4 regions of the Bacillus sp. KH172YL63 genome follow, and region 1 is predicted to be linked to each of the others. Evidence: riboswitches for the same ligand, from Rfam matches in the RefSeq annotation. Region 1 holds a riboswitch; each other region holds the start of a gene.
What was found. A riboswitch is a leader RNA that binds a small molecule or an ion and turns the genes downstream of it on or off. The one in region 1 is predicted to bind S-adenosylmethionine.
Positions count from the first base shown of each region.

Region 2: linked by a shared signal. The riboswitch ahead of KH172YL63_RS19210 (O-acetylhomoserine aminocarboxypropyltransferase/cysteine synthase family protein) and the one ahead of KH172YL63_RS01135 (Na+/H+ antiporter NhaC family protein) in region 1 are both predicted to bind S-adenosylmethionine.
Region 3: linked by a shared signal. The riboswitch ahead of KH172YL63_RS18705 (homoserine dehydrogenase) and the one ahead of KH172YL63_RS01135 (Na+/H+ antiporter NhaC family protein) in region 1 are both predicted to bind S-adenosylmethionine.
Region 4: linked by a shared signal. The riboswitch ahead of KH172YL63_RS09900 (YezD family protein) and the one ahead of KH172YL63_RS01135 (Na+/H+ antiporter NhaC family protein) in region 1 are both predicted to bind S-adenosylmethionine.

Region 1 covers NZ_AP022842.1:205,385-213,511, forward strand. The annotation lists gene KH172YL63_RS01130 ((S)-benzoin forming benzil reductase) at 1-637, shown strand, start outside; gene KH172YL63_RS01135 (Na+/H+ antiporter NhaC family protein) at 1,245-2,555, opposite strand; SAM riboswitch class I at 2,659-2,764, opposite strand; gene KH172YL63_RS01140 (MFS transporter) at 2,962-4,134, shown strand; gene KH172YL63_RS01145 (hypothetical protein) at 4,284-4,865, shown strand; gene KH172YL63_RS01150 (DUF2187 family protein) at 5,045-5,317, shown strand; gene KH172YL63_RS01155 (YpbS family protein) at 5,399-5,656, opposite strand; gene cls (cardiolipin synthase) at 5,729-7,177, opposite strand; gene KH172YL63_RS01165 (alanine/glycine:cation symporter family protein) at 7,295-8,127, opposite strand, start outside.
Region 2 covers NZ_AP022842.1:3,749,436-3,757,562, forward strand. The annotation lists gene KH172YL63_RS19190 (tyrosine-protein kinase domain-containing protein) at 1-945, opposite strand, end outside; gene KH172YL63_RS19195 (sugar transferase) at 976-1,545, opposite strand; gene KH172YL63_RS19200 (S41 family peptidase) at 1,891-3,345, opposite strand; gene metX (homoserine O-acetyltransferase MetX) at 3,513-4,574, opposite strand; gene KH172YL63_RS19210 (O-acetylhomoserine aminocarboxypropyltransferase/cysteine synthase family protein) at 4,611-5,906, opposite strand; SAM riboswitch class I at 6,265-6,383, opposite strand; gene KH172YL63_RS19215 (trans-sulfuration enzyme family protein) at 6,479-7,618, opposite strand; gene KH172YL63_RS19220 (DUF302 domain-containing protein) at 7,722-8,102, opposite strand.
Region 3 covers NZ_AP022842.1:3,639,714-3,647,840, forward strand. The annotation lists gene KH172YL63_RS18680 (amino acid permease) at 1-304, shown strand, start outside; gene KH172YL63_RS18685 (YqcI/YcgG family protein) at 310-1,050, opposite strand; gene KH172YL63_RS18690 (LysE family transporter) at 1,113-1,742, opposite strand; gene KH172YL63_RS18695 (spore coat protein) at 1,888-2,520, shown strand; gene KH172YL63_RS18700 (aspartate kinase) at 2,593-3,789, opposite strand; gene KH172YL63_RS18705 (homoserine dehydrogenase) at 3,830-5,080, opposite strand; SAM riboswitch class I at 5,196-5,306, opposite strand; gene KH172YL63_RS18710 (DUF2254 domain-containing protein) at 5,539-6,903, shown strand; gene aspA (aspartate ammonia-lyase) at 7,194-8,127, opposite strand, start outside.
Region 4 covers NZ_AP022842.1:1,994,493-2,002,619, forward strand. The annotation lists gene KH172YL63_RS09875 (nitrite/sulfite reductase) at 1-309, opposite strand, end outside; gene cysC (adenylyl-sulfate kinase) at 322-924, opposite strand; gene sat (sulfate adenylyltransferase) at 937-2,082, opposite strand; gene KH172YL63_RS09890 (sulfate permease) at 2,124-3,146, opposite strand; gene KH172YL63_RS09895 (phosphoadenylyl-sulfate reductase) at 3,204-3,902, opposite strand; gene KH172YL63_RS09900 (YezD family protein) at 4,004-4,117, opposite strand; SAM riboswitch class I at 4,235-4,340, opposite strand; gene KH172YL63_RS09905 (MaoC/PaaZ C-terminal domain-containing protein) at 4,509-4,913, opposite strand; gene KH172YL63_RS09910 (MaoC family dehydratase N-terminal domain-containing protein) at 4,910-5,359, opposite strand; gene thiE (thiamine phosphate synthase) at 5,516-6,157, opposite strand; gene KH172YL63_RS09920 (MoeB/ThiF family adenylyltransferase) at 6,177-7,199, opposite strand; gene KH172YL63_RS09925 (thiazole synthase) at 7,196-7,960, opposite strand; gene thiS (sulfur carrier protein ThiS) at 7,962-8,127, opposite strand, start outside; gene thiO (glycine oxidase ThiO) at 8,125-8,127, opposite strand, start outside.

The DNA.
Region 1 (8,127 bases):
AAAACTCGCCGAGGACAAAGGCGTCCCCTATGAGTTCTTTCCGTGCGATCTTTCTCAGTCGTCCCAAACCGGGGAAGTGTTCCGTGAAGCGGGGGAAAAGGCATTTGCCAAACAGGCGGGTACCCTTTATGTCGTACAAAATGCCGGTGTCGTGACACCGATCAATCCATCAGGTCAGGTGGAAAACGATGCGCTGGAACGAAGCGTGAATGTGAACCTGCTGTCGCCGATGATCGCGACGAATGAATTGATTCGGGCTTCAAAAGGTTCGGCAACCACTATGATCATAATCAACATCAGCTCAGGTGCAGGGAGCCGACCTGTATACGGATGGAGCACTTATTGTGCGACAAAGGCCGGCGTGAATATGCTGACTGAGACGGTGAGCCTGGAATTTGCCAGAACCCACAGCCGCCACAAGGCGATTGCCTTCAGTCCAGGCGTGATGGATACCGACATGCAAGGGGAGATCCGTTCATCATCGAAGGAATCCTTCGCCGATGTCGAGTCTTTCCAACGCTACAAAGAAGAAGGGATGCTCCGTTCGACCGACACCGTCGGGGAAGTACTCCTCAAGCTTGTAACGGAAAAGGAAGTCGAGAGCGGAAAGCTTTATCATGTGAATGATTTGTTGTAGTGAAGAGGCAGATTCCTTGAGGGGGATCTGTTTTTTTTGTTTGGGGTGGTTGGATCTGCTGGGAGGGAGATTCTCATATTTATGGGATATTGAATCGGGAAATGACCCCAGGGAGAGGGGTGATTGCTCATTTGGGTGCAGAATCCGGGGATTAAGAAGGAGAGAGTCAAAAGATTTTTGGGGAAGAGAGGGGTTATGCGTCACTTTCAGGATTTATGCGTCGGAATTCGATTTTGTGCGTCACTTTTCAGATTTATGCGTCAGAATCCAAGTTTATGCGTCACTTCCAAGCATATATGCGTTTCTCCCCCACACGACGCCTGGCAGATTCCCTGATATAGCAACACCCCGATGACACCTCCAGACCCTCGACCAAAGACAATTGCGTCATTTTCCCCCGTAATTGCGTCTTTTTTAAAATAATTGCGTCGGTTTGCCCCCTGATTGCGTCAAAATTTCTAGAATTGCGTCTATCCCCATCATAATTGCGTCAAATACCATAAAATGGAACCAGAAAAACAGCCCCATCCCGTCCCAACATAACCCCCACAATCAGCATCCAACCCATACAAAAAAAGAGACCCTCCAAAAAGGGTCTCCCATCTCATCAAACTGCGTCCGCTTCACCGGCAGATTTGCGGGTGAATTTCGGCAGGGCGAATTGTATGGCGATCAAGCCGCAGACTGCGATCAGGATCGGATAGAAGGCGTATGGGATGATGCTGACCGGTGAGATGCCGGCAACTTCCGCCACCAACAGGGCCTGTGCCCCGTATGGGATCAAGCCTTGGACGGCGCAGGAGAATATGTCCAGGATGCTCGCAGATTTGCGGGCATCGACGCCGTACTGATCACTGAGTGTTTTGGCAAGCGGTCCTGCAATGATGATTGATATCGTGTTATTGGCTGTACAAAGGTTTGTCGAGCTGACCAAGCCTGCCGTTGCAAATTGTGCTCCCTGTGGAGACTTGATTTTGCGGGTGGCTTGGTAAAGGATCGCCTGGATGCCTCCGTTGTGGCGGATCAGTTCGACGACACCACCGATGAGGATTGAAAGGATGACGATTTCTGCCATGCCTGTCATTCCTTCTGCCACACTTCCGAAATAGCTGGATGGTGTGAAGCTTCCATCAAGGAATCCGATGACACCTGCAAGGATGATGCCCCCAAACAGGACGGCGAATACGTTCAATCCGGCCAGTGCGGCTATGATGACACCAAGGTAAGGAAGGATTTTGATCCAGTCGAATCCTTCAGCACCTACGGATGATGAATTCCCCATCGTAAGGATGAAAAGGATTACCATCGTCAGGATTGCAGCAGGTAAGACGATAAAGAAATTGACTTTGAATTTGTCTTTCATTTCCGTTTTTTGCGTACGGACTGCAGCGATGGTTGTGTCGGAAATAAACGACAGGTTATCACCGAACATCGCTCCCCCGATGACGGTCGCCATTGCAAGGGGCATGGAAATATCGGTGCCTGAGCTGATTCCGACGCCGATTGGTGCAAGGGCTGCGATCGTTCCCATCGATGTTCCCATGGACAGGGAGATGAATGCAGCAATCATGAATAATCCAACGATGACAAGATTACCCGGCAGCACCGAGAGGGCAAAGTTGACGGTGGCATCCACCGCGCCCATTTTTTCTGCGACGCCTGAAAATGCTCCTGCGAGCAGGAAGATGAAAACCATGATCATAATATCCGGATGACCGGCCCCTTTGGCGAACCGCTCGATTTTGGCGGTTAGCGTCTCCTTGCGGTTCATCAACAGGGCCGCGACAGCAGCGATGATGATGGATACGAGTACAGGAAATGCATAAAAGTCTCCTGAAATGATGCCTGCCCCGAGGAACAGGGAAACAAATATGATTAATGGCAATAAGGCCAATAAGTTTCCTTTTTCTTGATTCATACGTAACACTCCTTTGTGATCATCTGTAAATTTAACATGTGAATAAATCAACTAAAAAAACCTCTTCCAGGATAAGAAGAGGTTTCAATCGAAAGAAACACTCCCCTTATCTTTCAAGCATACATGCTTGCTGGATGTGGCACAGCACTCTGGTCGAGTCCGCTGCCGAGACATCATAGGGCCAGTCCCTCCGTCTCTCTGGATAAGAAGAATATCGTATTTAGTTGATTTAAAGATACTTACATACTTTAAAGGGTTTAATCGAAAAAGTCAAACGGGAATTTTTTCAGAGGGCCATGGGACTGTATTTATGGGACTTTATCCATATTCAGGCAAATACTCGTAGACAATTACCGTTTCTAGGTCTACTATTAGATAGACAAAAATCATCTTGGGGGATTCCGTAATGGAAAGAAATGTGCGAAATCAAATACTGACATTACAAGGCTTTTATTTACTGACGTTCTTCGGAGTCGGCAGTTTATTTCCTTTACTCAGCGTATATTTAAGTGAAAGCGTCGGTTTGAACGGTTATCAGATTGGGACGATCATGTCTGTCGGTCCCATCATGATGATCTTCTTCCAGCCGATATGGGGAATGGTTAGTGATGCGACGAACCGTCCGACCGTGGTCCTCGGACTGACCTCTTTCGTGGCGGGGATCTTTGCACTCGGCTACTTATTCATGGATGTGTACCTGGGGCTTCTGATCGTGGCCATCCTTGTGGCCATCTTCCAGAGTGCCATCATTCCTGTTTCAGACAGTATCAGCCTGAAGTATACAGGCAAGGTCGGGTACAACTACGGAAATATCCGTCTGTTCGGGTCGCTCGGATTCGGTATTGCCGTTTACATCATGGGCCGGCTTTCTGAAGGATTCATCGGGCCAACGGTCATTTTTTATTCGTTCTTCATCTGCCTGGTCATCTCCGGCTTCCTGTCCTTCCGTTTTCCGAAAGAGAGGGCGGCTGCGAAGCTTGATTTAAAAGCAGGGATGAAGGAATTGTTCACGTTGAAGAAGTTCCTTATCTTCCTGGCCGTCACGTTCTTGGTGTTCGGTCCGAATTTAGCAAACAATGTGTATTTCGGCTTGTTTGTTGAAGATTCAGGCGGGACGTATGCCGGGATCGGCCTGGCCTTCTTGATTGCCGTCTTGTCGGAAGTCCCGTTCATGAGGATTGCCGGGGGCTGGATCGATAAATTCGGATTATTGACTGTCGCAGCGCTTGCAGGTACTGCTTCGATGCTGCGCTGGCTTTTCTACTTCACCGAACCCAGTCTATGGCTCGTCTACTCGTCAGCCGTGATGCAGGGCCTTGCCATCGGATTATTCATCCCGGCGGGCTTGCGTTACATCAAAGAAATCACGCCTGCTCATATTACGGCGACCGCGGTCACCGTTTACTCTGCCATCGGGAACGGATTGGGCAACTGGTTCAGCACCTTTGTAGGCGGCTTTATTTATGAAAATTACTCGATTTATACCGTTTATCTTTTCTTTGCGGTCCTGTCACTCCTTGGCGTATTTCTCTGCTTCGTCCTGATGAAGGAAGAGAAGAAGAATGCACTCGCGTATTAAGGACGTGAAGCCGTCAATCCGGATGTCTCCGATTTTCTTCAATGAAATCGGCTGCGTCCGGATTTTTTTTTGCAGGCAATATAAAAAGAAGGGTTTATCTCAACCCCTGTGTAATAGTATAAAAGGAAATAAATAGAAGGCGGTGGCCCATGAGGAAAATTTGGCTGATGATCGTAGCGGTTTTGCTGATTACGTCTGGATGTACATCCAGACAGGGGAATGTAACGGTGAAACCATACAAACTAGATGAACATGAAGGTGAACTGATCAGGTTTACAGGGATACATGATATACAATTTTTTGAAATAAATGGGGAGACCGGAAAGGATACCGTCCTTGTCAAGACAATCGAGGTGTATGAACACGGGGAATTGGTGAGAGATGAGCCATTTTCATCTGATGAAGGGGGAAAGCACTACGATGATGCCCTCCTGTCATTCGGAAATGATGCAGACAATGGGAAAGTCAAGTTCATCCATGGAATGGAAGGCGGGGCGGTTACCATGTATGAAGATTTCGAAATGAACGGCATGGTCTATGGCGGTCTCCTGACCGAGAAAGTCGCGTTGGAAAAGGATAAACCCCTCTATCTTTACGCCATTGCAGGCTCGGATGGTGATGAAATGTCCGGGGTAACGGTTGATGAGAATGGCAAGCCGGACGGCGGGATCCTGAAGGCAGACAAAGCGTACGTATTCAAAATTATGTTAACCGATCGAAGCACGGACTAAAGGTCCGAAGATTTTTCGACAAAAACGAAGTTGGATAGGTTTCACCGGTATGAATTGGTGGTACAAAAAGAGTAAGGAACTCATTGAAATTTCTGTAAAAATAAGTTAGAATTATATTATTAGAAAATTCATTCAATTGTAAAAGAAAAAAAGAGATGATATAAAAAGGGGATTTTACAATGGATAATACGTTCGTTTACTCAAAAGAAAACGCCAATCTCGGGGATACTGTCCAATTCAAACGGAAAAAGCACGTCATCAATGGTGTCGTCACGACCCTCAGGGAAAATACCGTCATTGTGAAAATGGATCTCGAATACGCCAAAAAGCTTGATCTGCCTGATGATCAAACGGTCGTGGCCCACAAAAACTACGTCGTGATTGAAAGGGCTGACAATGATACGCAGCCTGTATTCGTGTATGATGGGTGGAATAGCGCATTAAAAGCATAATTGTTCTTCTTATATAAAAAGGACCCGGTTACACCTTCACCATTTTGTTGGGGGAAGCGTTTCAGGGTCCTTTTTGATGTGTTAAATTAATTTATTAACATATTCCTTCACCATATCATCGGTGACAAGCTTTCTTTGCGGAACAACGCCTTGACGGGCAAGGGCATTGATTTCATTTGTCACCAGGTTGATGCGGTCGGTCGTAAACGGCTTTCCGGCCTTGCAAAGCTGAACGGCTTCATCGATCGCCATCTCTCTTTCTCCATCCAACCGCATGAACTGCTGGACAAGCTGATTCTGTTTGTTAGAATGCTTGGAAATTTCTTTATGCACACTCATGATTTCATCCCTCTCTATCTCTGAAACAATATTCTTCTATTATGCCTTTCCCGCTATGCAATGGCAACAGTCCTATAAGATGGGAGACAGCAGCCTGGAAACCGATTCCTTCACCTTGATCATCAATGACCTGTTGTGATAATCATCAAGCGTCAGTTCACGGGCTTTTTCCATATCGGATCTGAACGCCGTCCCGAGCTCTCTCGAAAGTGCTTCATCATATAAAAAGGCGTTTACCTCAAAGTTCAGGCGGAAGCTTCTGACATCGATATTGGCGGTGCCGACGGAAGAAATCTCTTCATCAGCCACAATCGTCTTCGCATGGATGAATCCATTTTCATAAATATAAATTTTCACGCCCGCTTTCAGCAGTTCCCCGATATAAGAGTAGGTCGCCCAGTAGACAAAGAGATGGTCCGGCTTGTTTGGGATCATGATCCGCACATCGACACCGGTGAGGGCAGCGATCCGCAGTGAATCAAGCAGACTCACATCCGGGATGAAATATGGGGTCTGGATATAGATTGATTGTTTCGCTGAAGAAATCATTTTGATATAGCCATGTTTGATCTGCTCCCACTCCGAATCAGGTCCGCACGTGACAATTTGGACCCCTGCCTGTCCTTTAAAAGAAGAAAGGGGGAAGTAGCGCATGTCATATGCAATTTTCTTCGAGCGGCTTGCCTGATTCCAGTCAAGGATGAAGCGGGTCTGCATGGCAAGTGAAGAACTCCCCTCGACCCTCAGGTGGGTGTCCCGCCAATAACCGAATTTAGGATTGAGCCCAAGGTATTCATCCCCGATATTGAAACCACCGACATATCCGACCTTCCCGTCAATAATGACGAGCTTCCGGTGGTTGCGGTAATTGAGGCGGAGGTTGATAAAAGGAATTCTGGAAGGGAAAAACACTTCCACTTCGCCGCCGGCCGCAAGAAGTTCCTTGAAGAAGTTCATCCTGGTCCTGCGGGAGCCCATCTCGTCATATAAAACCCGGACCTTCACGCCTTGCCGGGCTTGCTCAATCAACTTATCGAGGATTCTCCTGCCCAGCTGATCCTTTTTGAAAATATAGTACTGAATATGGATATGGTCTGTGGCTGCATCAAAGTCTGCCAGCAGTGAAGAAAACTTATCTTCTCCATGAGTGAAAAGCTTCAGATCATTGTCCTGGGTCAAGAGGGCATCATTATTCATCAGGTGCATATAAATGAGATCCTGATAGCGCTCGGATATGTTGTTCCGAAAAGGAAATTGGTGTTCCTTCAGGGAGCGGATCTGTCCTTGAATCAGGTTCTCGATCCCGATCTTCTTCATATCATCCCAGTCAAACAATCGCTTTCTGCTTAAGTTCTGACCGAAAATCAAATAAAGGATAAAGCCCAGTAAGGGAATGAAGAACAGCACCATCAGCCAGGCCCATGTCGCGCCGGCGTCCCTTCGCTCTAAGAAAATGATCACGGATGCAAGGACAAGGTTAAGTATGAATAATACCCCTGGAAGGGTGGATAGGATATCCATCGTATGTATGACTCCTTTATCTCTTTCTACCCTAAGTATACCTGAGATAGGGATTGAAAAGAATGGCAAAAAAGCTGCCCATCAAATGGATGGACAGCTTATTCAAAGAATATACCTTTATTCATTTACCGCCTTTTTACGGATTTCCTTCTCACGCACCGGCCAGCTTTCGACGCCCTTCAGGCCGGGGATGTCGTCTGCATAGAATACGGGATCCAGACCCTGGCGTCTCTGCTGCATGTAATGGTCGAGTGCTTTGAAAGCAATCGGTGCCAAGATGCCGATCGCGATCAGGTTGGTTAATGCCATGAGCGCCATGGAGAAGTCAGCCAGGCTCCAGACGATATCAAGGCTGGCAACCGATCCGAAGACCACCATGCCAAGTGCGATAAAACGGTAGATCAATAGTCCGGTCTTGCTTTTGTTGATGAAAGGAAGATTGGCTTCACCATAGTAGTAGCTTCCGATGATGGAGCTGAAGGCGAAGGTAAAGATCGCAATCGCCAGGAAGATGCCTGCCCATGAGTTGAAGTGTTCAGACATGGCTGCCTGTGACAATTCGATTCCTGTCAGTCCAGAACCATACGCATCTGATGTCAGGATGATGAACGCAGTGGCGGAACAAACGAGTAACGTATCAAAGAATACGCCAAGCGCCTGAATGAAGCCCTGTTTGACAGGGTGGGAAACCGATGCAGTAGCGGCAGCATTCGGTGCACTACCCATACCTGCTTCATTGGAGAACAGTCCACGCTTGACCCCGTTCATGATCGCGGCTCCGATCCCGCCGCCTAAAACCTGTTCAAACCCGAATGCGCTTTTGAAAATAAGGGCGATGACGCCAGGCATTTCAGTGATGTTCGTGATGACGACAAACAGTGCCAGTAAGATATAAAATCCTGCCATGATCGGAACGATGAAAGATGAGAAGCTGGCGATCCGCTGAACCC
Region 2 (8,127 bases), 710 kb from region 1:
GAAAATGAATTGTCCGTCCGGCCTTCTTAAGTCGCAATCAATATAGACTGTTTTTTTATGATCCAGGGCCATGACGATTGCAAGGTTCGCACTGGTCAATGACTTCCCTTCATTCGGGTGCTTGCTTGTCACCATCAGGGAATACGGCCCACTCGGCTTCGTTTTATATTGAATGATTGTCCTTAGTGAGCGGTACGCTTCTGAAAGGGGAGAATGAACCTCGCCTTCTTTCAACAGATGATAAGAATGACCCTCATCTGCCCTTTTCGGCTTCTTCATGTGAGGGATGCCGCTCAGCACGGGAAGCGACAGGGCTTCCTCTACTTCATGGATCGATATCAATTTCATATCAAAGTGTTTCCTATAGAGAACCCATGTAGCAGACAAAATAAACCCAATTGCCATAGACAGCAGGATGTTGACGGCTTTATTCGGACGCACCGGATCTCCAGTGGGGCGCGCTGCTGATAAGACATGGACATTGTCTACATCCATGACCGTTTTCACTTCTTTCTTGAACGTATCGGCCACCATATTCGCAGTATCGGCTGCCTGCTTCGGATCGGGGCTTTCGACGATGATGGTGAGGATTTGTGAGTTTTCATTGGTGAGCACCCTCGTTTGCTTCACTAACTCTTCCTTACTCAGTCCGTCATCAAGACGGGCAAGGACCTTATCCATAATGCGGTCACTCTTGATCATGATGCTGTATGTTTCGATTAATCGTATATTGATTTCCACTTCGCTCAAAGACAGGTTTTCACCATTTTCTTTCACAACCGTTCCATTGACGAGAAGATCGGTCCTGGATTCATAAACGGGAGAAAGCAGGAAAAATGTGATGAAGGCTCCCAAGGCCGTCGAGAACAAAGTGGTTAGGATGATGAACTTCGAGCCGTTTTTCAGCTCTTTCATCAAAGCTTGATAATTGAATGTCTGCTCCACCCCTACACTCCTTTCCACCACAGGTGTTCTTTAATAAGAACCCTTACGCCGCAAAACGATGGAGAAAGTCTTCAACAGGATCTTGAAGTCCAATCCAATCGATTGATTATATACATAATACAAATCATATTCTATTTTTTGTCCGTGATTGATGTCGGATCGTCCGTTGATTTGGGCGAACCCGGTCATTCCAGGCTTAACAGCAAGGCGCTGCGCCTGATGATGATCATAGAAGTTGGTGATATGGGGGACTTCCGGTCTCGGGCCGACAATGCTCATGTCCCCTTTCAGCACGTTGAACAGCTGGGGGAGTTCGTCGAGACTCGTTTTACGGAGGATCTTTCCTAAAGGAGTGATATTGGGGTTGCTTCCCCGCTTGAAAACGAAGTCATCCGGGACTTTGTCTTTCCATTGATAGCTCACTGCTTTCGATTCTCTCATCGTTCTGAATTTATACATCGTGAACGGGGTATGATGGACACCTGAACGAACCTGCTTAAACAGGATCGGCCGTCCGTCGAAAATGAATATGAGTACAGAAATGATCAGGAAGAACGGGCTTAATAGTATGATAGAAACCAAGCTGATCAGAATATCCATTATCCGTTTACCATTCAGCCTCTCCCTTTCAAGGGTTACAGCCCTCCGATGGAAGGAAATGGTAGATTCTTTCATTTTATCCTGCTCTATCACGTTTCCTCACCTCCTTTAACATCCTCTATTAATCCAGGACTTTGTTAGTCTACTATATTTAGGAGAAGGACTATATATGCATTACTTTTCTTTCAATTTGTTGACACTTCACCTCCATATGGTTAATTAGAACCTAACATTGGTAAATTTAGTTATATTATTCGACACTCCTACCCAATACCCCTCCTTTTTTCCCAATAAACTTAAAAAAAGAGAAAGATTCTGAAAAATGGAATCTTTCTCTTTTATATTTTACTGAGCCGCCCGTTTTCCAGTACGGTCGATATATTCGAGGGCCGCCTGGAGTTGAAGGTCATTTTTGTCGTTTTGGACTGCTTCGAGAATTTCCTCCTGGAGGCGCTCTGCCGTCTTCGCATCGATGATTCCCGTGACGTCGAGGCTTTCCTGGATTTGAAAATCTTTTACGGCCCTTGCCGTTTTTTTGCTGAAATAACCATCCACCCGGTCCGGCGTAAAGCCGATGCCTTGCAGCATTTCCTGCGCATTTTTCACCTGTTCATTATTCGTTCCCTCTGTCAGTGGTTTATCCACTTGAAGCGGATGGGCGTAGAAATAATCAGGCTGCCTGACCGGGATATCCGGCTTGATCCCTTTTTTATGGATCCAATTGCCGTTTGGCGTCAGCCACTTGAACATCGTCAGTTTAATATTGCTTCCGTCCCCCATCGGCACCGCCTGCTGTACGGTCCCTTTTCCAAAGCTTTTCGTCCCGATCAGCGGATATCCTTCTGCCTCTTTCAGTGCGCCTGCAAGGATCTCAGAAGCTGAGGCACTTCCTTCATCAATCAAAACGACAACAGGGTACGCTTTTCGATCCTTGCTGTTAGAGAAGGATTTCAGTACTTCCCCGCTCCGTTCCTGAATCTGTACATAAGGTTTCTTCTCTGTGACGAACTGTTTCAGGATCTCTTGCACGCTGGAGAGGAGCCCACCCGGGTTGCCCCTCACATCCAATATCAACCCTTCCACTTTCTGCTTCTCAAGTTCATCCAGCTGTTTCTTAAAATCGACGGCAGTATTTTCCGAGAAGGTCGTAATCTGAATATAACCGGTCTTCTTGCCATTGACCTCTTTCACATCCGAGATCACCGTCTCAACCGGGATCTCGTCCCGTTTTACAGATACCTGGATCGGGTCATTCAATCCTTCCCTCGTAATGTCGAGCATTACTTCCGTCCCTTTCTTACCCCTGATCTTCAGCGTCGCTTCATAAAGATCAAGCCCTTCGATGCTGTTCCCATCCACCTTGATGATGCGGTCATTCGGCCTCAGTCCGGCTTTTTCCGCAGGAGAATTTTTAAAAGGTGCCACAATCAGCAACTTGCCATCCATGATCGTGACCTCTGCCCCTATCCCTTCAAAGGAAGAATCCAGGGCATCGTTGAATTGAGACGCCGTTTCCGCATCCATGTAAACCGAATACGGATCATCCAGCGTCTTCAGCATCCCTTGGATCGCCCCTTCGACCAGGCGGCCCTTGTCAACATCCTGATAAAATTTGTCGCTGATCAAGTCATAAGCCACTTCGACTTTGTGAAGCTTATCATTCAGCTCACCTTTTCCGTCAAATTGGGCAACGCCGTCCCCGGACTTACCGGTCCACTCCAAGCCGCCGTACATGCCCCCTGCACCGATCAGCATACTGACGATGATGGTGATGATGAACTTTCTGCCCGTCCACTTCATATATTCCCCTCCAGCTTATGTTTATCTTTGGCAATGACCAGGCGTTCAACCACAGCTGCCCGATCTCCAACGAAAAAAGACACCACACAAAAACGCGCTGAGGCGGTGCGATGTCTTTGCTTATTTCACTATATGCCGGAGAGGGACGAGTTATGATAAGGGGGGGTTCATTTCATGCCGGTAAATACTTCTTTTTTCAAATGGGAAGCGATGATCCCTCCCCACTTTTCAAATTCAACGAGGAAACCGTCATGGCCGAATTCTGTCGAAATAAAATAGTGGCGGCCGTTTGACGTCTTCTCGGTAAAATCCTTTAAATACTCAGGGGAATAGATGCTGTCGCCTTCATAGCTGATGGAAATCAGCTCGCTCGGATAAGTTCCGGCCACATGTTCAAGATCTCCCCTCCCCCGGGCGATATCATGGGTGTTCATTGCTTTCAGGAGCGTCAGATAGCTGTTCGGGTCAAACCTCCTTGCTAGCTTCTGTCCCTGATAATCCAGATAGCTTTCCACACTGAAGCGGTCATCCTTTTCCTCACGGCGGAACCGCTCGTCAAACAGCTCCCGTGTCCGGTACGTGACCATGCCGACCATCCTGGCAATCTCCAATCCTTTTATAAGTGAACCATCACGGTAATGTCCATTGCAAAAGGCAGGATCCCCTTCAATCGCGGTGATGCCGATGTGATTAAATGCAATCCCAAAGTCATTCAACCGGGGCGTGACCGCCAGTGCGAATACTTTACCGATGTAATCAGGATAAAGGACGCCCCACTCCAGTGCCTGCATGCCTCCCAACGAACCCCCTATGACCGCTTCTATACGGGGAACTGCAAGCAGCTTTAACGCCTCATACTGAGCGTTGACCATATCCCTGATCGTGATGCCAGGAAAGCTCGGACCGTACGGCTGTCCAGTATCCGGGTTTCTTGTCGTAGGCCCTGTGCTCCCTTCACATCCTCCCAGGACATTGAAAGAAATCACCTGATAGTGATTTGTATCGATATAAGAACCGGGCCCGATCAATCCATCCCACCAGCCCGGGCACTCATCCGTCCCCTTCACTATATGGGTCCCGGTGAGGGCGTGGCAGACAAGGATCACAGGACCCTCTTTATTTCCTGTACGTTCATATGCCAAATCGACATTCCGCAGCGTGGTGCCTGACTCTAATGTGAGGGATGGGAGAGATATGGAGCTGACTTCATACGCAGTGGACGCATCCATTTCTCCACCTCCTTTTTCAAGTTTGTCGTTTCTTCCTTATACAGGAGAGGTTTCCAGTGCCACTTCGATTGCGTGGTCAAGGTCCTCAATAAGATCCTTCGCCGATTCCAATCCAACAGAAAGCCTCACCAGATCCTCCGTCACGCCAGTCGCCCGGATTTCCTCGGCGTTCAACTGCTGGTGTGTCGTGGAAGCCGGATGGATGATCAATGATTTCGCATCCCCCACGTTCGCCACATGTGACCAAAGGGAAATATTGTCGACGACTTTCCGGCCCGAATCCCTTCCACCTTTGATGCCAAACACAACGATCGATCCGGCACCGTTTTTCAAATACTTCTCGGCAAGCCCGTGGGACGGATGCTGTGGGAGTCCCGGATATGACACCCATGCGATCCCTTGATGCTGATCGAGATGCTCGGCGATCTTCCGGGCATTTTCTGTATGGCGTTCAATGCGGAGATGGAGCGTCTCCAACCCCTGCAGGAGCAGGAACGCATTTTGCGGGCTCAGACATGCCCCAAGATCCCGCAGCAGCTGTACCCTCAATTTAGTAATGAAGGCGGCCGCACCCACATCCTGTGCGTAGCGCAATCCGTTATAGCTTGGATCCTCCTCGGTGAAGCCCGGGAACTTCTCATGATTCCAGTCAAACTTCCCGCCGTCGATCACCACTCCCCCAATCGCCGTCCCGTGGCCGCCGATCCATTTCGTGGCAGAATGGATGACAATATCTGCTCCCCACTCAATCGGCTTACAAATATACGGCGTCGCAAACGTGTTATCGATGATGAGCGGAATATGATGCTCATGTGCAACCTTCGCCACCGCTTCAATATCCAGCACGTGAAGACTTGGATTCCCGATCGTCTCCGCAAACACCGCCTTCGTTTTCTCAGTGATCCTCTTGCGGAAATTCTCCGGATCGGACGGATCTACGAAATGGACCTTGATGCCGTATTTCGGAAGCGTCGTGGAAAAGAGGTTATACGTCCCGCCATACAGATTTGTCGCAGCCACAATCTCATCACCTGCCTGCGCAATGTTCAGGATCGCCAGGGAAATCGCCGCCATCCCCGACGACACCCCAAGCGCCCCGATGCCGCCCTCGAGCAGTGCCAGGCGCTTCTCCAGCACATCGACCGTCGGGTTCATGATCCGGGTATAAATGTTCCCCGGCTCTTCAAGGGCAAATAATTTTGCGGCATGATCACTGCTGTCAAATACATAGGATGTGGTTTGGTAAATCGGGACCGCACGTGATCCTGTGGTCGGGTCCGGTTCTTGGCCTCCGTGAAGCAGTAGTGTGTCGAAGTCGAATGATTTGGTCATTTTGGGTTCCTCCTGTGGGTTGGGATTTTGGTTTGGTTAGGGTGTTGCCTAGGCATTTGCCTAGGGTTTTGCCTGTTGAATTTTGGGTGGATTTTGTCTGTTGAATTTAGGCTGATTTTTGACTGTTAAACTTTGAACGAATTTTAACTGTTGAATCCAAACTGATTTTTACTGTCAAACTTCAACCGAATTTTAACTGTTAAATCTAAGCTGATCTTTACCTGTCAAACTTCAACCGATTTTTAACAGGCAACAAAACCGGGCAAACCGCCCAGTCAAACTCCCCCCGATCCTCTACCGGAAAGAGCAAAACAAAAACCCCCTTCCTAAGAAGAGGGTCTAATTGAATAGGGTCCTCCTCTTATCTTTCAGGCAAATTGCCTGCAGGAATTAGCACCTTTTCATGAGACGCGATCTGCGCACATGAAGGTTGCCGGGTTTCATCGGGCCTAGTCCCTCCACCTCTCTGGATAAGAGCATGTAGTTGTCAATGTGTGATTTCTTGCGTTGAGATGAATTATAAAGGGTAACCGACCTCAGCGTCAAGGGTATTGTTAGAATTTTTTAATTATTTACTTTTCGACCGATTTTTTAACAGCTTCTTCAAATTGAGCGACGATGTCCTCCCCGTCTTCGATGCCGAGCGATATCCGGACGACGTGGGTGTTGATGCCGAGCTTTTTCTGGGCATCTTTCGGCAGGGCACGGTGGGATGTTCCGAGCGGGTAGGACACCGTTGTTTCGACACCGGCAAGGGAAGGAACGATTTTGATCCAGCCGAGGGACTTGAAGAAGGTGCTCATATCGCATCTTTCATCAAGCTCGATCGTCACGATCGCCCCGTTTCCTTTCGTCGATAAGTTTGTCGGGTAATAAACTTCTTTAATATCGGTGTTGCTGTGAAGCCATCCTGCCAGGGTTTCTGCGTTGCGGGCCTGGGTGCCGATCCGGAGCGCGAGGGTTTTTGCCCCTCGGCATGTCAGCCAGGCTTCGAATGGACTCAGATTGGAGCCGATGTTGACGACCTTCTCTCTTGCCTTCCTTACCAACTCTTCCTTTCCGACGACGACCCCGGCGGTGATGTCACTGTGGCCGCCGATATATTTCGTGGCGCTGTGTGCGACAAGATCCACCCCTTCAAGGTAAGGCTGTTGTAAAAACGGTGTCGCAAAGGTGTTATCAATCATGGTGAACAGATTGTGTTCTTGAGCGAGGTTCACCATTTGTTTGATATTCTCTACCCGCATAAACGGATTAGTGACTGTTTCACTGTATAGGAGCTTTGTTTGCGGGGTTAGGGCCGCTTCAATGCTATCTTTATCGGTAAAGTCGACGAAAGTGGTCAAGATGCCGAATGACTTCAGCTCTTCTTTTAGCATATGGAATGTGCCGCCGTATAAATCCTCGGCAGCCACGATATGATCACCTGAGCGGACAATGGCAAGGATGCCGACAAGGATGGCCGATAACCCTGATGATGTGGCCACTCCGGCCGGTGCACCTTCAAGGCCGGCAACCATGTTCCCCAGCTCATCTGTATTGGGATTCCCCGTTCTTGTGTAGAGATAAGGGGACTTCCCTTCATAGAAACCTTCAAGCTCTTCAAGGGAACTGAATGAGAAAGCGGACGTCTGATAAATCGGCGTCGTTTTACTGTGGATCTCCTCCGTTCCCTGTAACTGACTATGTACGACCTTCGTAGTGAAATTCATGTCTGTCATCCTTCCTGAATCGATGTATTTTTAAAAGTGTATCATATTCAGAAGATTGTGGCATGAAAAAAACCTGCTGCCGATCAAGGCAACAGGTTCTTCTTTATACGCGTTCCAAACATCCGATCAAACGGTTTTCAATATCGAGTGCAGTAGCCTTCAATTCATCAGAATCGACCATTTCAATCAGCTTGCTTGGCTTCGCCATACCGATCTTCGTTGTCCCTGATTCTGTGTAGACGGTCACTTTACAAGGGAGGAAGTAGCTGACGAGCATGCTCTCTTCAAGCACCTTCTTCGCTTCATGGGGATTACACACTTCCAATACGACGACTTCTTCGTTAAAGTCCAATCCTTTGTCATCAAGTTTTTGTGCCAGATCAAGATGCCACAGTACACCAAAGCTTTCCTCTTTCAGTGCCGCTTCCACTTTCTCGACTGCTTCCTTTACGCTCATTGAGACTTCCTTTGTATAATGAAACATAAAAACATCTCCTCCTGTCATTTTT
Region 3 (8,127 bases), 820 kb from region 1:
GGTTGTTTTTGTATCCATCGTGGTCGCGATGCTGCTGCCGGAGAGGCTTTTTGAATATATCACGACTGCGGCGGGACTTATGCTCTTGTACACATGGCTTTTTATCCTCGCTTCTTTCCATAAGCTTCTATGTCATTCAGTCTGGGATACTACAAAGGCAGTACTCCCGGCCCTTCTCATATTGGTCGCCATCAGCGGCACCCTCCTCGAACCGGTAAGCCGGATCGCCTTCATCGTCAGCATTGGGATGCTCCTGTTGATTGGTGTTGCAGCCTTCATAAAAGGAAAAAGAGCTAAAGCATGAACCCTTTAGCTCTTGATTTTTTTATGCTTATTCATAAATGGACATTTGCTCATAGAGGACTCATCATCACTGAGATAATATTGTTTCCACTCGTGATTATCCTCCTGACCGTACCACTTCAGGCTCGGATGCGGTTCCTGTTCATCAAACTCATGAAGCCGCTTGCGGATGACCTTCTTTAACTTTTGGCCGAATGAAGTGGAAGCATTGATTTCATCAAATACCCAGCGGGGCTGGAACGCCAACAGGAAATAAGGGAAATGGCGGCTCTTGCGCAGCGTATGGGCAGGGGTTGCACAGAAGGCAAAATACGGTTCACCATCAAAGCAAAATTCCCATGTGTGATCATGGGGATCAAGGGCGATATCATCCGGCCAGGGCCCTTCGTCAAGTTCATGGACCCGGTTTAACAGCTCCCAAAATACATGTTGATAAGATTCAACTGAGTCCCCATCCATTTCACGGGAATCGAAGAATACGACAAGTGATGCATAATGACCTGTATCCCTCGATACTTCTCCATATTGTTTAAGGATGGACGCCACCGCTTGCGACGCTTCTTCCTGTCTCGGATCTCCTGCGAAACCGTATCGCAATGTATCAGTCTGATAGCCCTGTTTTCCAGGTACGCATGGATAAGGATGCGCTTCATCCAACATCAATGCGGAAAAATGGTGAAAGGCCGATTGCTGCCATGGGGTGAGTTCTTTCATATGTTGCTCAATCCAGCTTTTTGAACATAACATAGTCGATCCCTCCTAAGGATTACTCATTTATCCTATTAGGAGGGTGGAGGCCGGGTGTCTGTCTAGCCGAAGATTACCAGGCAGGCCTGGACACCGAAGTAGATGCCGAACCCCATTAAGATGAGGCCAGAGATGATGGATATAACACGAAGGATCCTGGGACTGACGAGTTTCCTCGCACCTGTTGCCACGCCCGCCATCGTCACATCCCATATCGTGATGCCGAGGAAGATCCCCATGCTGTATAGAAACAGTTGACCGGTCTGATAAGAGCTTGCTGAATGTGCCAGTATCGATCCGTATATCCCGAGCCAGAATATGATGCTGAGCGGGTTGGAAATCGCCATGAAGAATCCTGTCCGAAATGCCTTACCCTTCGTTTCACTTTCATGGTGATCAGATTTGGTGGTGATGCCCCCGGCGTTTTGGATACTTTCAATTCCCGTGTACGTCAGGATCAAGAAGCCAAAAGTCCACAGCAATAACTTTATCGCCGGTGTATCGATGAACTGGGCGACACCGAAATAGATGAGGAGCATGAAAATGCCGTCGGCAACCATTCCTCCCACTCCAACCAGCCATGCATGAAAGAATCCAAAGCGGATTCCCTTGTCCAACTGTGCGGCATTGATCGGTCCCATCGGCGCAGACAGGGATAAACCTAACACGATATAGCTGATGAATATACTCATTTCAAACCACCTTCACATTGACTTCTCCCTATTGTATTCGGACAGGCCGGGAAGTAGTAGACCCCTGTACGGGAAATCATACATATTTTCACCCTTTAAGGTTAATCTAATCATCGATGCCACACCCAAACAAGGAGGAACACCTATGCTCAACCAAAATCAACCGAATGGAGCGCCCGGAACTCAACCGCCGCCTGATATGATGACTGCAACAAGCAGGGATCACGGCGGCCATGAGCTTTACGATGCCCATGAAGTCATCGCCGGTATCATCAGTTTGCTGGACCAATATCAAATGTACAACCAATACATCCAAGATCCGGAATTAAAAGATATTTCCATGCGCCAGTCTGCATTTGTGACGACGATGTACAACTCGATCGTCGAAAGCTTTTCGACCGGACATGACCCCAAGGTCCCGACACAAACCTACTGTATGACTCAGGATCACACCACAACTTACGGCATCAAGCCCGGACCGCCAAAAAAACCGAACGCATCGGTCAGCGAGCTGTCTGATAAAGGATTGTCGGCGTATATGCTTGGTCAGACAAAATCCCTTGCATCACTACTTGCCATGACTGCCCTTGAAATGACCAATCCGGTACTCCGCCGTGTCGTCGCAGACAGTGTACCGAACTTCATAGAGATGAGTTATGAAATTTTCCTGTATCAAAATAAGCACGGATATTATCAGGTCCCTCAGTTAAATGCCCAGGATATGAACCTGATGCTCCAGAGTTATACACCGGTACCGATTCAACATCCGCCTCAGTGACACCAGAACGCCTGCATGTCCTATATGCAGGCGTTCATCTTGAAAGAAAAGCGTATAGAGGTACTGTACGCTTTATAAGACTGCTCTTTTAGGTTCGATATAATCCAACCCGAAGTGCATATGAAGGATCCTCGCCGCCTTTTCAACAGCCTGCCGGTCGACCAGGGCACTCAAGCCGACTGGAGACTCCCAGACCGATACCTTGTCGATATGATAATCATGAAACACATTGGTCACTTTCTCCTGTATTTCAGGCGGAGATTGGATGCGTCCGATCACGCAGACCTTTGACAAGTCATGGCATACTTCCACATGGGTGTAGCTCCGGCTGTATTGCTTTATGATGGTTTGGACTTCACGGATATCCTCATCCTTCACAATTAAAACAATCGTTCCACCGCGTTTGATCAGATCCGTCTCTATATGGTGGGAATCAAGATCATAAAGGATCAATGACTCGCCTCCATCACAGCCATGGATGGTGAGCACCGATACACTCTCCTGATGTGCGACCCCTACGATCGCTTCCTGTCTCTGTGCACGGCCACTGATGACGGTTCCCCTGCTTTCTTTCAGACTGGAACGAACAACGACCGGCACATCGTATTCCCGTGCATGCTTGATTGCCCTCGGATGAAGGACGGTTGCCCCCATCGTAGCGAACGTGAGCATTTCATTATAGGATAAGCGTTCAATCTTTGCTGCATGGGGCACCACCCTCGGATCAGCCGTATAAACCCCATCTACATCCGTATATATATCACATCTTTCCGCTTTCAGGGCTGAAGCGAGAGCAGCCGCCGTCGTATCCGATCCTCCCCTTCCCAATGTCGTCAGTTCTCCCGCTGCCGTTACACCCTGGAAACCTGCCACAATGACGATCCTTCCCTCTGCTAACTCTCCCCGGACCCTGCTTGTATCGATGGAAGTAATCTTGGCGTTGCCGTGCACATCATCCGTTACAATGCCCGCCTGACGGCCAGTCAGGGATACGGCTTGCTGCCCTTTTTGCTGCAGGGCCATTGCGAGCAAGGATATCGTCACTTGTTCACCTGTTGCAAGGAGCATATCCATCTCCCTTTTCCCCGGATCGTTAGAGAGTTCCCCGGCGAGCTTTACGAGGGTATCGGTCGTTTTTGCCATGGCGGAAACGACGACGACCACATCATGACCCTTTTGTCTTTCTTTCAACACAAGACCTGCGACCCGTTTTATGCGATCAGCCGAACCTACAGAAGTCCCGCCGTATTTCTGAACAATGATACTCAATGCTACCCCTACCTTCCATCAGATCTATTTTTATTTAAAATCAGGGAACCAATACGCCCTTTTTCACTTCGTTTTCCAAAGGGATACCCTGAAGGATAGCGACAGCCTGGATGCCTTCATTTGTCCGAAGAAGGGTTCCAATATCCCTTCTCTTTCCTTCTATGAACACATACAGGTGACTGCCGAGCTGGATGCGGTCTTTTAAGTTGAATCGGGAAAGTTTGCTTTGATGGTCCCACTGTTCAGGAAGTCTTAACACCCATTCAAGCACTTCCTGATCCCTTTGAATGTCGACGGGACCGACCATGCTGTCTGCAGCTGCGGTATACTTCCCTTCCATCAGGGAGAGAAAGTCCTCTACCATGGCACTGCCCGTCGGCCGCTTACCTGCTCCCGGCCCTGACAGGGTGATTCTCCCCACGAGGCTGCCCTGTAAAGATACTGCATTTTCTACATCTTCCACACCGTAGAAGGGATGGGTATCATGAACAAGGCGCGGAGCCACCTCTCCCCTGATGCGCCCCTCATCATCCCGTTCAAGCGTTCCCACATGTTTGAACCGGAGCCTGAAGGATTCTGCCGCCTGTAGCCACTCTGCTGTCAGATGTGAGATTCCTTTACGGGAGACTTCACCCACAACAGGCTGCCTGCCGAATGCCGTCTGACTTAAGATCAGAAGCTTATTAAGAGCATCCTGACCTTCAATGTCACTGGTTGGGTCTGCTTCAGCGTACCCCTTTTCCTGGGCCTGCTTCAGTGCTGATTCAAAGGAAATTCCCTTTTTCCTCATTTGGGAAAGAATGAAGTTGGAGGTTCCATTCAGGATCCCCTGAATCCGTTTGATTTCATTGACCTTCAATAATTGCCGGATGCTTCCGATGACCGGGACCCCTCCTGCCGTGGTCGCTTCAAATCCAACACTTACATCATGCTGTTCCGCTTTTGTTAAGAGCGCCGGACCATGTTTAGCAAACAGCGCCTTATTGGCGGTGATGATATGAATCCCCATCTCGATTGCCTGGGTCAAATACCCACGGCCGGGCTCTTCCCCTACGATTGCCTCGAAAATGACGTCAAGGTCCGGAATCGCCAGTATGTCTTCAAAATCCGTCGTGACCGGAATGGATGGCTCGATATTCCTTTGCTTTCCCCCATCCTTGACGAGGATTCCCTTTACCTTCACTTCTTTTCCAAGTACTTCCTTCAATCTTTCCTGATGGGTTTCAATGGCTTCCCACACACCTTGACCGACGGTTCCAAATCCCAGAATCGCCACGTTAATCTTTGACATCTGACTGCCTCCTTTAATCGATGATAGTCTCTGTAGAAGATTCCTGCGATGGAAAGAATGAAGGTATAAAGAAAAACCCTCTTCTTAAGAAGAGGGCTTGATGAGCATGCTCCTCCCCTTATCTTCCAGATTCCTAATGAACCTGTAGGAATTGGCACCTTTACAGATTGTTCCTGTAGGTTGCCGGGCTTCATCGGGCCTATCCCTCCGCCGCTCTTGATAAGAGATATAATGTTTGTTTCGGATCTCGATTTTGAATATGAATTGGATTATATAGTGGATTTCTCTCACCGTCAATACCATTTTCGGTATTTTCTAAAAATTATTACAGGCGTGCACCCTTGGACATACTGTAATAAGATGCTTCCTGATTCTATATTTTTCTTTCTCCAAAAGGTTTTAACTGTTCTTTGGAGGGAAATGGATTCATAATATCATTACCGGAAAGGATCACAATCATGCTTAAAAGACTGCTCCCATTATCTATGAAAAAATATATACTGATGTCAAAACGTCAGCGGAAGAGAGAAATCCGGCTGAATATCTGGTATATGCCCTTCTTTTATATTTGTCTTTCTCTATTATTTGTAGCACTGACGTTATTTTTCGACCTCCACCTGGAGATTTCCAGATTTACATGGAGCTTTCTTCATATGGATGCCCCCGTCACGCGGACACTGGTTAGTACGCTCATCGGGGCTGTCCTTACGCTCAGCGCCTTCACCCTGAATTCACTGCTCGTCGTACTGACCATGTTCAGCGGGCAATTCTCTCCAAGAATGCTGCTTGATTTCATTTCGGATAAACAAACCCAGCATGCACTCGGCATCTTCAACGGCAGCTTTGTATATGTCCTCTTGGTCTTTTTATTTATTGGAAATTCGGATAAAGAGATCTTCGTGGCTGCACCAGTTATGACGATCGGTCTTGCCTTCCTTTGTGCCGTAACGTTCATCTTTTTCATCAACCACGCCTCTACTTGGATGCAGGTTCACAATATCACGTTCAATATGAAGCAGGTATCAGAGGTGATGATCCATCAAACCCTGAAGAACGACCTGGAAGCACACCGGACGACGGAACGTGGAGACATCATGGAGGAAGAAAAGAAACATGCCCTCCACGTCACGTCAAAATGGTCTGGTTATATCCAACTTGTCGACTTTCAAGGCATGATCCTCCGTGCACAGGAGGAGAATCTTGTCATACAGCTCCATTATAAGGTGGGGGATTTCGTCTTGGCAGGAAATGAACTGTTGAGCATATGGGGACCTGATACAGAGGCGGTATCAACCGACGCTTATCTTGCATTTATCGAAATCGGCCATAAAGAAACCGAGATCCAGGACCTGCAGATGGGGATCCATAAACTTGCAGAAGTCGCAATCAAAGCATTGGGGAATGACGATCCTAAAACCGCATCCAACACAATCGATCAAATGGCTGACTTGATGCGTACAGTGGAAGACCAATTATCGTTCACCCCTTATTTGATCGATGAAGAGGACAGGGTCCGGGTTATCCTTCAGTCAGAAGCTTTCGACTATTACCTGTATCGGGGGTTCGGCTATATCCGTCATTATGCGAAAGATAATCACTTGATTATTACGGAAATTGTCCGGGCACTGGCGTTGATCGCAGAAACCATCCCAAAGTCCAAGCACAGGGATCTGTGGGAATTCGCCTGCAATACGATCGATCACATTGAAAGGGAAGTCATCTATGAGCTGGATAAAACCTTCCTCCTTCAAGAACTCCATAAACTGGCCCGGCTCACCAGACATCTTGAAGCTTATCAAGAGGTTGAAAAGAAATTCTATTAAAGAATCGGCAGTAATATGACAAGGAAATCCCGAAATCGTCAACCATCATCGAATGTGTTAAATTACTTTTATGAAGGAAGGTTCCCTTGGTGGAATCCGTCCTTATTTAAGGGAGGGAGTAATAACCCTTCACGAAGAGGACTTTAATTAGGATGTCTGTATAAAGAGATGGAGCACCGTTTTTCAAGTAAAAAAATCCGAACGTTCAATCGAAATTCTTTGTAGAAAATCGACTGCGTTCGGATTTTTTAGTTTGAACTCATATATTATAGGCCATCGTGTCCACTCACTTAAGAACGATCAAACAGCGCCTTCCCTGCAATTCCCGGGTTTGTCATTTCATACGGATTGAGGATCAAATCAAGCTCTTCTTCCGTCAGGACATCGTAATCAAGGCAGAGTTCTCTCACCGATTTCCCTTTCAGGATCGCTTCCCTGGCGATTCTTGAAACCACTTCATATCCTAAGTGGGGATTGACTGCTGTGATGATGCCCACGCTGTTTTCCACATATTCCTTCATGCGGTCTTCATTCGCTTCGATTCCTGCGAGACAATGATCGGTAAAGCTTCTGAACGCATTGTTCATGATGCTGATCGATTGAAGAAGATTGAATACGAGTACTGGCTCCATGACATTCAATTCAAGCTGCCCGGCTTCAGAAGCGAGCGAAATCGTCTGATCATTCCCCATGACCTGGAACGCCACCTGATTGATCAATTCAGGCATGACAGGATTCACTTTCCCCGGCATGATGGATGATCCTGGCTGTCTTGCAGGAAGGGAAATTTCGCCTAATCCGGCACGTGGGCCAGACGCCATGAGGCGGAGATCATTGGCGATTTTGGACATATTGATCATGCATACTTTCAGCGCTGCCGACACTTCTGTATACGCATCGGTATTCTGGGTGGCATCGACAAGATGCTCAGCCCCTGTCAGCGGCAAGCCGCTGATATCTGCAAGATGTTTCACGACGCTTGTGATGTAGGAAGGATCTGCGTTCAAGCCTGTCCCTACAGCGGTCGCCCCCATATTCACTTCATAAAGATGTTCACGTGTGCGGCTGATCCGTTTTATATCCCGTTCCACAACCCTGCTGTACGCTTCGAATTCCTGACCAAGTCGGACCGGCACCGCGTCTTGCAGATGGGTCCGGCCCATTTTGATGACGTGGTCGAACTCCTGTGCTTTCTGTTTCAAGACGCTGTGCATATGTTCCATC
Region 4 (8,127 bases), 1.8 Mb from region 1:
CCGGGTCGTGATGTCATATACATCCCTGCCATATTCCTTGCAGATGCCAGCGAGTGCCCTTGCCTGCTCATAGGTGAGGATACCGGACGGTACGTTCACTCTCATCATGAAGTATCCTGCTTCCTTCGGCTTTTGCAAGTAGAGGCCGGCCCATTTGAATTTATCCCATTCTTCCTTCGGGATGGAAGAGAACCCGTTTTCAGCATAGGTTGGAATGTCATCAAAGATCGTCAGTCCATCTTTTTCGAGCTTCCATTTTTCTGTTTTATTCAATTTCTCATTTGTTTCCCAGAATTTGCTGTATGCCATGTTTTCCTCTCCTTATATCAGATGTTTTTCTTTTAAAACCTGTAGGATGTGGTCTACACATTGATCGATTGTATTTTTCTCGGTATCAATCACCACTTCAGGATGAGCGGGTTCCTCGTACGGTGCACTGATGCCTGTAAAGTTTGTGATTTCATGTTTTCTTGCTTTTTTATACAAGCCTTTTGGGTCACGTTTTTCACATGCCTCCAAGGAGCATTGAACGTAGACTTCAAGGAATTCACCTTCATCGACCAGATTCCTGACAGTATCCCGGTCTGCCCTGTAAGGGGATATGAAAGCGGTGAGGACGATTTGACCGCTATCAATAAAGAGCTTGGATACTTCCCCGATCCTTCTGATATTTTCTTTCCGGTCCTCTTCCTTAAAGCCCAGGTCAGCATTTAATCCGTGGCGGATATTGTCACCATCAAGTACATACACCTGCTTTTTCTGCTGAAAGAGTGCATGTGACAGTGCATTTGCCACAGTGGATTTTCCTGAAGCAGACAGCCCTGTGAACCACACGATGAAGCTTTGATGCTTATTTTGATTTCGCCTTTGTTCTTTTGACACTGCGGCTTTATGCCATACGATGTTTTCCTGGTTATCACTCACGCAAAATCCTCCTTAAGAGCTTTCTTTTGATTCCTGCTGCAGCCCTTTGATCAATACTTGAATGACTTCCGGCCGGCTGAAGGTCGATGGGGGCACTTCCCCGTTCCGCAGCATCCCTCTCACCTTGGTGCCGGAAAGGATGACGTGATGCTCTTTGTCATGGGGACACGTCTTTGTGGTGGCCATTCCTTCGCATTTCCCGCAATAGAAACTGTGTTCAAAACGTAGCGGGATGATCCCGATTTCATCTTCACTGAACTGATCAAAGATTTTCTGTGCATCGTAGGTTCCGTAATAATCGCCGACCCCTGCATGGTCCCTTCCTACGATGAAATGGGTACAGCCATAGTTTTTTCTGACGAGTGCATGGAAGATGGCTTCCCTCGGTCCTGCATACCTCATCGCCGCGGGAAAGACTCCGAGGAATACCCGCTTCTTGGGATAATAATGCTTCAGCAGGACGTCATAGCTTTCCATTCTGATTTCAGCTGAAATATCATCAGCCTTCGTTTCCCCGACCAACGGATTCAAGAACAGGCCGTCCACGGTTTCCAATGCTGTCTTTTGGATATATTCGTGTGCCCGGTGAACCGGATTACGCGTCTGGAATCCGACGATGGTCTTCCAGCCTTGTTGTGAGAACTTTTCCCTTGTTTCCTTCGGATCGAATGTGTGCGCACTGAATGGTTTCGGAAGTCTCCGGATCAACGTGATCTTACCCCCGACGTATCGGTCACCCCGCTGCATCAGTTTCTTTACACCTGGGTGGGCAATGTCTGTTGTGCCATAAACCAATCGTGCTTCTTTTTGCTTGTCGGGGACATATATATCTTCTATATCGATCAATCCGTATGTGTCTCCCTTATATACGAGACGGCTTTTAACACCGGCCTTTAGGGGAGCTGCCGTTTCTTCATCGATGGGCAGTGTGACCGGTATGCTCCAAACCGTCCCAGCCTTCAATCGAAGATTTTCTACGACACCCTCATAGTCAGGCTCCGTTAGGAATCCTTCAATCGGACTGTATGCGCCGATCCCGATCAATTCGAGATCGCTTAACGCTATTTCGTCCAATGGGATTTCTGGTTCAATGTCTTCATAGGCCTCCTTGGGTGAATAAGCTTCAATTAATTTTCCGCCGTGTGGCTGTAAACTCATTCCATATCCTCCTTTATATATTGTTTTAATCAGAATTAAGATTAAATCCCTCCGCCGTCCTCGTGTAAAGAACGTCTCTCTTCGTTTATAACCCTCATCAGGGAAAGTGCACCGATTGTCGCGATGATGACGCTGACCGGAACGACCATGGAATAAAGATCACGGTCAATGACAAGCTTCACCAATACATATGAAATGCAAAGAGAGATCAGTGGGGACACCACCCATATTTTCACGATTTTCTTCACGATTTTCTTTTGCAGCATGTGCTTTCCGTCTTTTGCCATCCCTAATCCGATGATGGAAGAGGACGTCACCTGGGTAAGGGGAATTGGCAATCCGTACAGGGAACTCACCATGACCAGCAATGCACCGGTAGTTGAGATCAAGATGCCTTCTGCCTTCGAGTACTGTGTGATTTTCTTCCCGTTTGTTTCAACCACTTTCTTACCAAGTAAAATTGCGCCGAGGGAAACAAATAAGCCGCCGATCCATATTCCATTAGAAGCGGATAATAAACCGGATCCTACAAGGGGACCGACTGCATTTGCCACATTGTTCATCCCTGCTGAAAAAGCCTCAAAGAACCCTGCAACAATCAATACATATGCAAGCCAGCCTTTTTCTAACCGGACTCCCCGTTTTCCAAGCTTCACCAGCAAAATTCCACATAACCAGGTCAATCCGAACGCGATGACCGGGACAATCACCCAGAAGCTCATGATGGTGATCAAAGACTTCACGTACAGCACCTGAAAGCTGACTCCTACACCAACCACCGCCCCGACCGTCACTTCACTTGTTGATAAGGGGATCCCGATTAAATTCGCCAGGAACAGCGATATGGTCGCCGAAGATAATATGATGATGACAATCTTGATGGATAAGAGTGATGGCGGGATGATCCCTGAACTGATGGTCTTCACCACTTCACCGCCGCCAAGTACCGCTCCGCTCAGAACACCGATTGCACAAATCAAGAGAGCCGTACGGATATTCTTGATGGCTCCCGCTCCATACGCCACCCCCATCGATGCGGCCGCTCCACTGGCACCAATGTTCATGGCAAAGAACAAGCTGATCGCGATGGCCAGAATTTCAAGCAAAGATTCTCACCCCGCTTAATGAAGTCCGCATTCTGTCTTGCCTTTACCCGTCCATCTCCCAGAGCGGAGATCATTCATATCGATGGCAGGCTTTGTGCAATGGGAGCAGCCTATACTCGGATATCCCTGATCATGGAGGGCGTTATACGTTAGATTCTGTTTATGGGCGTATCGCCAAATGTCTTTCCATGTCCAGTGGATCAATGGACAAATTTTGATGGATTGGAATTTTTCATCCTTGTTGATGAATTCAACATTCCTCCTTGTGGGCGATTGTTCCCTCCTTAAGCCTGAAATCCATGCTTTTCCTTCTGATAGTGACTCTTTTAAAGGATCTAACTTTCGAATTTGACAGCACTGATTTGGATTTCTCTCCCACAGCTTTTCTCCGTGGACCTCAGCCTGCTCTTTTAAGGTTAATTCCGGTTTTTTCATCTGAATATCTATACCTGGATATCTTTTTCTTACTTTTTCGATGACCTCATAAGTTTCTTTAAAATGTACGCCTGTATCCAGAAATACAATCTTTGCGTGAGGTTCTACCTTGCTTATGAGATCGATCAGGACGATGCCTTCGATTCCGAAACTGCAGGCATAGACGACTTCGCCTCCGTACTCTTCATAAGTCCATTTCAGTACATTCAAAGCGCCCTTATAAACAGGGTCTATGTCAAAATCGACAGTGTGCGCTTTCCAGTTTGAGTAGGTTAACATATTGCACCCCTTTCCCTGAGGCTTATCCATACAAAAAGAGGCGATAACAAGATAAAGGGATTCCCCTATCTGTGTTATGCGCCTCTAGTTGTCTAGTCAGCTTATTTAATTCGGACTTTCTCATTTTTCTCTAGTTGAATGACTTTCCCGTCTTGAACGACGATCGTGATGGAACCAAAATTCATCGATTCCAGCATGGATTGAATCTTTTCCATCACGTCGTCCCCGTTTTGTTTATTCGCTTTGGTCACATGATTCCCCCAATTTCTTCTTATCCAGATTCAAAAACAAAAAAACAACCATCCATTTTGGAAAGTTGTTCAGGTAAGAATACCTTATCTTCCAAAATGACTTCCCATTTTGCTGGAATTAGCACCTTACATTTCGTAGGTTGCTGGGCTTCACAGGGCCAGATCCCTCCACCACTCTGGATAAGAGTTATTAATTTTAATATTCTAAATAATATCACATTACACACGGAAGTCAACCCGACTTTTTCTATCGGATTTATGTCTTTTGTCTTATTTTTACTTTCCATATACTTTATATCTATTCAATCAATTGGTGTAATACGACATCATATTTTTTCAATTGCTGGATGGAGCCCTACTGGAAAAGTGAATAGACGATGCTTCCTTCAAGCACTTTTTTGTCATGCTGATTGATTGCGAGTAGGCTGAAGGAGAGACAATTTTCCCTTATATCTGTTAATTCGGCGAGCAGGGTGATGTTGTCTCCAAGGAGGACCATCCCTGTAAAACGGACAGAGTAGTCTTGTATGAAGCCTTCCTCACTATGAGCGCTGAACAGCCTGGAGGCAGTTCCCATCGTCCACATCCCATGGGCGATGATACCGGGGAGCCCGAGATTCAGTGCTACTTCTTCATTCACATGAATGGGATTGTGATCACCTGAAGCCTTGCTGTAAGAAATCAAATCTTCCAGCGAAACCGGTCCCAGTTCAAGCGGGGGAAGTCGGTCTCCTTTTTGATATGTCCGAAGATTTCTCATTGATTCCACCTCTCTTTGACGGCTTCCGTAATGATTACAGTGGAGGTGGAAAAGAAAATGGTCTCTCCCTCCGGTGTTTTCCCGATGTCCTCGATCACAAGGAAGCCAAGCGTCCCCGACGAACCGGCCCGTTCATTATAATTCTTTATCTCAGTCGAGCAGCATATCGTTTCGCCTACATATAACGGCCTCCTGTATTGAAAAGACTGTTCCCCGTGGATCAATCCTTCGTTTGGTAAATGGAAACCTTCAATCATTCCGTAGTCAAACACCCTCGGGAAAGTTGGTGGAGCAATATTTCTACCATAACGGGAACGTTTGCCGTACTCTTCGTCCACATAGATGGGATGAGGGCCGCCGATCGCTTCTGCAAATTGACGTACGGCGTTCTGTTCGACAATGTTGGCAACAGGATCAGAGCGCCTGCCTATATATTTCTGGAACATGTCTACACCTCTATTCTTTTCAAACTCTTACTATTATCTTATCATTCTATCCTGAAAATTATGGAGGTGACTTGAGAATCAGGGCTGTCATGGAGATTTTTTTACAAAAAGAGGGGCAGTCCCATTCTGTCATGAGGCTGCCCCTTGTATCAGATGTCAAGTTGATGAATTGTTTTCTTTCGTGACGTGCAGTAAATGAATCGTATCAGGAGGATTTTTGCAAATCGCTGATATGACAGCGATTCCATCTGCCCCTGCTCTAAGAACCTGTGATGCATTTCCCGCGTGAATGCCACCGATACCCACAAGTGGCAGCTCTATGCCTGCTTTTCTGATTGATCTGATCACTGAGGGACCTTGCACATCCCTGCAATCGGACTTCGTGGACGTATGAAACATAGGGCCTACGCCGATATAGTCGGCTCCCGCATTTTTTGCACGCTTGGCTTCTTCCACATGATGGACGGACACGCCAAGGATCTTCTCGCCGATTTTTTTCCGTACGTCTTCGACTGAATCATCTTCCTGTCCGATATGAACCCCATCCGCATTTAATGCAAGGGCAAGTTCCACATCATCATTCACTATGAAAGGAATCTTGTGCGCGCGGCATACATGTTGCAGGCTCCGGGCGAGGGTGTACCTGGCTTTTCCGTGCAGGCAGTTGAGGCCCTTTTCCCGGAACTGAAACATGGTGATCCCCCCTGCGGCGGCTTCTTTCAACACTGAAATGGGATCCTTTTCACAATTCGTACTGCCCATGATGAAATAAAGCCTTAAATAGTGTTGTATATTCATATTTTCACCCCTGCTTCCTTCATCCCATATAGCGGTGGTAGACTGTCCTGGCCGTATCGGTTTCCTTCGTTCCATGGATGATCGCCCGGCCATCCTTGAAAAGAACGAATCTCAAAGCTCCCTCATTGAAAGAAATCAAATAGGGATTCGCCATCACTTCTTTTCCTTTGGTGCTTAGCATCAAGGCGAATTCCTTAAGATTGATGGACGCAGGTGATGCGGGTCGGATTTGAACAGCCTCCCTCCCGCATAGGACGGCTGTTTTTGTTTGGTTGGCATATTGCAGGTAAGGATATGTCCTTGTGTGACCGCAGGAGGGGCAGTCTTCTTTTTTTAATGAGCCGACAGACAAAGACGAATACTCATTTTTCCATAAATCAAATGAAACGATTCTGTGACTGAGTGAAGAGGCATCTTCTACTAATATTTTCAACGCTTCGGTCGTTTGAAGGGCTGTGACAGAAGAAACGGCAGGACTGATGATTCCCGCCGTATCACACGTCATTCCCCCGGTCGGGACCGAATGGATCAGGCATTGCAGGCAAGGAGTAACACCGGGTACCATGGCAAAGGAGATGCCGTAGCTTCCTGCGCAGGCACCATAGACCCAGGGGATGTCATGGAGATGGGCTGCATCGTTCATCATCATCCTTGTTTCAAAGTTATCGGTGGCGTCAATCATGAGATCGACGCCATTGAGCAGGTCCAACAAATCTTCAGCCAATACATCTCGTACATGAGCAGAAACCTCGACTGTTGAATTGATTTCTTGCAATCTGTTTTTTGCTGCAACCGCTTTTGGCAAAGAATCGATGGCATCCTGTTCTTTGTATAGCTGCTGCCGTTGCAGATTGCTCCACTCCACATAGTCACGGTCAACAATCGTCAGTTTTCCGACGCCGGCACGGACCAGGGCTTCGGCGTTCCCCGTGCCAAGTGCTCCTGCACCGACAATCAGTACGTGTTTATCCTGGATTTTACGCTGACCATCTACACCAATCGGTGAAAAGAGAGTCTGCCGTGAATATCGATTGTGTGTCAAACGCTCAACCCCTCCACCGGACTGCTGGCAGAGGCATAGAGTTTCTTTGGGATTCTCCCTGCTTCATAGCCGAGTCGCCCTGCTTCAATGGCGAGCTTCATGGCCCTGGCCATCTTCACAGGATCCTCCGCCCCGGAAATCGCCGTGTTCAGTAGCACCGCATCCGCTCCCAATTCCATGGCGTGGGCGGCATCAGACGGTGAGCCAATCCCGGCGTCTACGATGACAGGGACGTTTGCCTGCTCAATGATGAATCTCAGATTGACTGGATTCAGGATTCCCTGACCTGATCCGATCGGGGAAGCCCCGGGCATGATTGCATGAGCACCGAGCTCTTCCAGTTTTCTTGCCAATACTACGTCATCCGACGTATACGGAAGGACTGTGAATCCCTCTTTCAGCAGCTCCTCGGTTGCCTTGAGGGTTTCTACTGGATCTGGGAGCAGTGTTTTCTTACAACCGATCACTTCAACCTTGATCATATCGCAAAGGCCTGAAGCCCTGGCTAGTTTTGCATGGCGCACCGCTTCCTCGGCATTTTTGGCACCTGCTGTATTCGGTAACAAAGTAAAATTGCTTGGATCCAGTTCCTCGAGAAGATTCGGCTGGTTTGGATCGAATATGTCCATGCGTCTGACCGTAAAGGTGAGAATTTCCGCACCTGAAACGTCAACCGCTTTTCGTTGCGTATTAAAATCCGGGTATTTCCCGGTACCTAGCAATAATCTGGAATGGAATGAATGTTTTCCGATTGTCAACAATTTAACCGCCTCCTACAAACTGAACAAGTTCTATGTGATCCCCGTTTTGGACCGTGGTTTTTTGATGATTTTCTTTAATCAGGATGTTTCGGTTTTGCTCCACGATGATCATCCTCTGATTAAGTTTAAAATGGTGTATCAGGTCGTCAATCGTTACGATCGTATCA